2 regions of the Paenibacillus sp. V4I5 genome follow, and region 1 is predicted to be linked to the other one. Evidence: riboswitches for the same ligand, from Rfam matches in the RefSeq annotation. Region 1 holds a riboswitch; the other holds the start of a gene.
What was found. A riboswitch is a leader RNA that binds a small molecule or an ion and turns the genes downstream of it on or off. The one in region 1 is predicted to bind cyclic di-AMP.
Positions count from the first base shown of each region.

Region 2: another riboswitch for cyclic di-AMP. It lies ahead of QFZ78_RS12675 (hypothetical protein); the one in region 1 lies ahead of QFZ78_RS27675 (C40 family peptidase).

Region 1 is NZ_JAUSZB010000002.1:5,612,516-5,615,649, forward strand. Features, by position in the region: gene QFZ78_RS27665 (glycerophosphodiester phosphodiesterase) at 1-455, shown strand, start outside; gene QFZ78_RS27670 (MgtC/SapB family protein) at 530-1,210, shown strand; cyclic di-AMP (ydaO/yuaA leader) riboswitch at 1,289-1,447, shown strand; gene QFZ78_RS27675 (C40 family peptidase) at 1,450-2,352, shown strand; gene QFZ78_RS27680 (hypothetical protein) at 2,536-3,134, shown strand, end outside.
Region 2 is NZ_JAUSZB010000002.1:2,379,408-2,382,541, forward strand. Features, by position in the region: partial or broken gene QFZ78_RS12670 (IS110 family transposase) at 1-959, shown strand, start outside; gene QFZ78_RS12675 (hypothetical protein) at 1,222-1,608, opposite strand; cyclic di-AMP (ydaO/yuaA leader) riboswitch at 1,694-1,833, opposite strand; gene QFZ78_RS12680 (hypothetical protein) at 1,915-2,517, opposite strand.

The DNA of each region.
Region 1 (3,134 bases):
ACGAAGTCTTTGATCTAGTACCTGAAAGCATTATGATTAACGTGGAAGTTAAATATGCATACGAAGGCAGAATGGAGCGTAAGTTAGTTGAATTTCTACGCAGACGTCACCGTTTAAATCATGTCATCGTTTCATCTTTCGACCATAAGTGTGTCAGAAGGATCAAGCAAATGGAATCGGAAGCCAAGATCGGTCTTTTGTATCAATCTAAATTGCTTGATCCTACCGCATACGCGCGAAGTTTTGATGTCGAGGTGTACTCGCTTCATCCGTACTTTCAAATGCTGGATGCCGAGGATGTGCTGAAGGCTACAGAGAGCGGGCTTTATGTCTACCCTTATACGGCAAATGAAGTCAATGATCTGCTGCATCTAACTGGGTTTGGGGTTTCGGGTATCATTACGGACTTCCCTGGAAGATTAAAAGATTTGTTGCATACGCAGGATTCCAAGTGAAAAAAAATCTATGCGTAAAGCCCCGGTTTCCGGGGCTTTACCTTTCATTTTATCTTTAGGAATGGGGACATGAAATGAGTCTTCTTGTTTTGGAGAAACTAGGGATGGCGCTGTTATTAGGTCTGTTGATCGGGATTGACCGTCAACTCAAGCATAAACCATTGGGTATGAAAACGAGTATGGTGATTTCAGTGGCGAGCTGCTTAATCACTATTGTATCGATAGGAGCCGTTCAAAAGTACTCCATCCCCGGATATACGAATATGGATCCTATGAGGCTAGCTGCTCAAATCATAAGCGGAGTAGGTTTTATCGGGGCCGGCGTTATTTTAAGACGAAGTAATGAGATTATTTCGGGACTTACGACAGCGGCCTTGGTATGGGCAGCATCCGCTCTAGGCATCGCAACGGGAGCAGGTTTTTTTCAAGAGGCGACTATGGCTGTCATTCTCATTATTTTCGCTATCAATCTGTTTCCGATTTTTATCAAGCTGCTTGGCCCGCAAAAACTGAGGGAGAAGGACTTGGCGATCAATATTATATTCAGTCCTGAAGGGGACATGTCTACACTTATTGATCAAATCAGCGCAGAATACATGAAGGTGAAGCATATCAAAATCAAGGACTTGAACGAGAACCAACAAATTCAGTTGGTCATTTCCACGGCAGACAAACATCGTACGACAACTGTTTATACCAAAATCAAGAAGATCGAATATGTGCTAGCTGCCGAAGTTGAAACGATAAGCAATTAGTACGAAAGAATTTCATGTGGAAACTATTACCACTATGCAAAAGTTGAAATTAATAGTCTAACTATGCTAGTCTAACATAGACAAAAAATGCCGAATCTCGGAGCAGCAAAAGCTCCGGGTACGGGGGACTTCTTTACTTGGGGTGAATGAATGCTCAGCTTTTTAGAAACTGAGCGCGCTAGGGAAACCTCTTCCCGAACCCGTCAACTAACCTCGGAGGCTTCAAGGAGGCAAAATTTTTGAAATATTTCACAAAAAGCTTTATTTGTTCATGCGCACTTGTTTGTGCGGCAGTATCTCTGTTTTCCGCTCCCTCGGTTCAAGCCGCATCATCAACATCCACTGTGAAAGTCCAAGTCAACGATGAGTTGATTAAGTTCCCAGAAGTACAGCCATTTATTGACAATGCAGGAACGCTGCAAGTTCCACTACGAGTGCTATCTGAGAAATTGGGTTATCAAGTAGGCTGGGCTAGGCAAGAAAACGACATAGTGGTTACGTTGATGAACAAGCAGCAGACGATTCAACTGACAACCGACGAGAAGCAAGCGATCGTGAACAGCAAGACGATTAGTCTGGAAAGCAGTCCGACGCTTTATCAAGGTAATACGTATGTACCCTTGCGTTTCATTACTGAAACATTTGGTTCTCCAATTGAATGGAATGAAGTGAATCGTATCGCGATTGTGAATGTCGATGGCAAGTCGCACAAGCCGGCCTGGATTGCACCGCCACCAACGCCAGTCCTAGCCTCAGCTCCAAAGGTCGCAGCGGTAGCTAAACCATCCGTGTCTGATCAAATCGTGCAAACAGCAAATACGTTCATGGGTACGCCATACGTTTGGGGAGGCACAACACCCAGAGGGTTTGATTGTTCCGGATTTGTGCGCTATTTGTACGAAGCTAAAGGCATTGATCTACCCAGAACTTCGGTTCAAATGTATGATCAAGCCGGAACTAGAGTTACGGACTTGAAGGTTGGAGATCTTGTGTTTTTTGCAGCAGGCAGTGTAAATCACGTGGGTATTTATCTGGGGAATGATCAATTCATTTCAGCAACAACGTCTAGAGGTGTAACGATAGATAGTCTCGCCAGTTCCTACTGGGGATCCAGATATGTGGGAGCCAAAAGAGTTCTGTAATTCAGCCATGTGGTGAAAAAGGATTAAATCATCGGGCATTTGTTCTCTATGAATCTTTCGAATGAAAGCATAGAAGGCAAATGTTCTTTTTTTTACGCGAAATATTGCGATTTTTATCGAAATTTTATGGTTTTTAGCCTATAATGAAGAAATGTTTGGAAGAAAGCAGGTGACACGAACGGCATGCAATTAAGTGTCTGGAAAAGTTGGTTTTATAAAAAAAGACATTCGAATAAAGCAAATAGCATGTATATCGTGGAACAAGGTCCTGCCATACCAGAAGAGATTCGGGGAGTCATTGATCGATTTTTTCTTACGTATAATCATTTCAAAGGGGCAAGAAGCCTACAGACGGATACGTTTATAAAAGAAGTCTTTTACGCAACGAAACAGGATCCGAAGGATCAAAGGACAATAGAAGAGATGGAAGCCTATATTCAGCAGAAAAACGTGCATCGCTTGCGATTAAAATCCTTTGTTGTCGATGAGTATCTTCGTATAGGCGAGAAGGTTTGCATGATTGGTGTGACGAGGGAATTCAGTAATAATCAGAGAAATCGCGTGCTTTATTTTCTAATAAAAGAGGATCAGTCTTGGCGCTTTCATCATATCGCAAGGTCTCACCATGGGACTGTTCTAGATAAGTTTCAAGTGAATGAGCAAACGGGGTTCGTAGTTGGAAATGAGAAAGCCGCTCTCCTCTTTCTGACACACTCCGGATCTGCCGATGCATCCACCTTTATATTGGGTGATTATGTGCATGTGGAAGGCTATTTGGAAGT
Region 2 (3,134 bases), 3.2 Mb from region 1:
CACCCGAAGGAAAGGAGATTCAAACGTTTTCTACTAAAACCGTATTTCTAATCTAGTTAATTGACTGGATTAAAAAGCATGGTTGTACCCACGTAGCTATGGAGAGTACAGGCGTATTCTGGAAGCCAATTGTTAACCTATTAGAAGCTGAAGATATTGAATTTTTAGTTGTAAACGCCCAGCATATGAAAGCTCTACCAGTGCTAGAGGGAGCAAACATCAAACTGGCTCTGTAGTTTCAGATATTATGGGGGTCTCGTCTAAGGACATGCTTCACGCCATCGCAGACGGTGAAGAAGATCCTGAGAAACTAGCAAGCTTCGCTCGGCGCACTATGAAAAAGAAAAAAGATGAACTCGAACTCGCTCTTCGAGGTTACGTAAATCCTCATCAACGCATGATGCTTAAAACCATTTTAACCCACATTGACTTCCTCACCGAACAAATTGCGATATTAGATCAAGAGGTTGCCCAGAGAGTTATCTCAGATCAGGAAGACATAGAGCGATTAGATTCTATACCTGGAATTGCAACTCGAATGGCTGAACAAATCTTAGCTGAAATAGGAACAAACATTAAAAACCAGTTTCCAAGTGCGGCTCATTTCTGTTCTTGGCCAGCTCTCGTACCAGGACATAATGAGAGTGCAGGCAAACGGAAGTCTTCTAAGGAAAAAAAAGGAAACAAATATTTAAAATCTGCATTAACAGAAGCCGCACATTCCGTAGGTGCCTCCAAAAACTATCTTGGTGCTATGTATAGGCGAACATTAGCACGAAAAGGCAGGAAAAGAGCAGCTATTGTTGTAGCCCATGCCATGCTAAGAATCGCTTATTATCTGCTGACAAAAAAAGACATGTATGTAGACTTTAGGTGAAGATTATTATGATAAGCAAAAACTTGGAGCTATTGTACGGAACTCAGTTCGAAGACTTGAAACCTTAGGCTACAGCGTTTAAAAAATGAATGAGCCGCGTCTTCTTTAGTGCTGTTCTTTTTCTTCGACTGCCAGATTTTTAATTTTTATGGTAGTTTAATGAAAAAAGCAGGCTGCCTGCCTGCCTGCCTGCCGTATTTCAAGTATCGTTTTCTGTTAGTTGAATTAAGAATTAAATGTGAGTGACTTCCATAACAAACGAACAAAAAAGTTGGTTATGATGGGCTTAATGTAGAATCAGCAACCGAATAATATATAGAAGCAGCTTTATCTTTCAACGAAGCTCATATAATACTGCTTCTAATGTACTCTCTGAGGCAAGGATACGGACCACCAAAAATATGAGCCATGGTTACGATAAATTTGTGATGTTCCTCCAAAATTTTCAGGGGAATGCCGATGCGATTGGCTAGTAATTGTTGATCCGCTAATTCCCTTTCCAAACTTAGTTGGTTTAGTAAGTCATTGTTTTGTCCGACCGTTTTGCTTATTTCCAATAAAGTCTGTGTTACGACGCCTGATGGCCGATACGCCAAATTGGAAAATTCAATGTCGAACTCCTCCAACCGTAGCTTTAAGTGAAGAATCTCTTCTTGACGTTGTACAGAAATGTTTGATCTTTTCGATTGAAAAAGGTTCTTCACCTCTTTGGTTACTCTCTTGAGAAGCATGTCTAATTCCTCCTTTTTTCTCTTGAACGAAAAAAGGAAGCGAGGGAATAGAGCCCTAAAAATAAAGGACCCATTAATGTTTCTATCATTTTTTCTTTCTACGCTGACGAAGTTAGCTGACGGATTCGGGTTGAAAGTTAACCCTAACACTCAAAAAAGTGTACTCACCCCAGAAAACTTGGTTCCCCCGCTTCTTTAATCTAAAGAATTAAGCGTAGTATGATTCATTCTTATTTTATCAATTTACCCCAATACAAATTTAGAAACAATAGTAATATTTACTTATATTTTTATGTCTATTTTCAACTAATAGTTCAATTTTACTGTGGTTAACGCAGCAAGGCCACCGATCATCGGCAGTTCTAATAAAGTTTCTTCTTCCATAAATTTTTCTAATTTTTCCATATCAAGATTAAAAAAACCGCTTGCGTTGTTCGTGAATATTGCTAGGAATTCCACCAAACCAATGGGCTGGTTAAAGTTCATCGTCTTACATAATTGACCAATTTGAATTCCTAGGTTATATGGTGAAATATTAATACCTACCTGATAAAAAAGCCTATCGAATATTTCTATTGAACCGTGGACAATCACGGTAGGACCATTATTATATTTACTCCATTCAATTTCATTCGGGATGGTCTTGTCATGCATCGTTTGGAGAGCAACACTTTTTAGTTTGCTTACATAATTATCAAATTCCATATTAGATAATAAATCTTCAAAGCGAGCAATATCATGATAATGCACTGAAAAGCATCTTTCAATTGATATCCATTCTTGAAATAACTCAGAATTTAGAATCAAAATTTGTGTTTCTGTTGGGCTTAACCCTTTTTTCAAATAATCAATAGCCATTCCATCAATTTTATTTACATGGGCCCAGTCTGAATCAAATTTCTCTTGCAAAGACAAAACTCCCCTTCCAACTACCTATTTTATTAGCCTATTATTCTACGAAATACCCATTTCCTTTATTTGGGTTAACGTAGACAAAATTGCTTTATCAATTTGCTTCATAAACAGCTTAATGTCAGGATGCGATTCTTCGAACTTCTTGCTGACCAGGTTGCCCAAAAATCCAATTTACCAGCTCCTGTGCAACTGTAGCCGCTACGATACCCGATAAGACCATTGGGATCATTTTTTATTTACCATCATCTAGGTCCCTTCCTTTATCTCGTGTTTGCCAAACTGCCTACATGTTTAATTGTACAAAAAACCAACAAACGGCAACATGCGATAATACTCACATAAAAGTGGAATTTATTCAGGTGTATGCTTGAAGCTTGCCCTAAACTTTCCATACTGTATTCTCTCAAAATAGTAACCTCCTAAAATTGGGGTTCACGGGAGAATGACGTTCCCTTCTCGCGCCGATAATGAGGCGAGCCATCTCCACGAATGAATGTGAGGCGCACCAACAAAAAGATCCCCATTTTACGGGGATCTTAATTCACATATGTTTATGTCGTCGGACGCGGTCCCTTGAACTTGTTGTCGGCATCAAGAACATATTTGTTCTT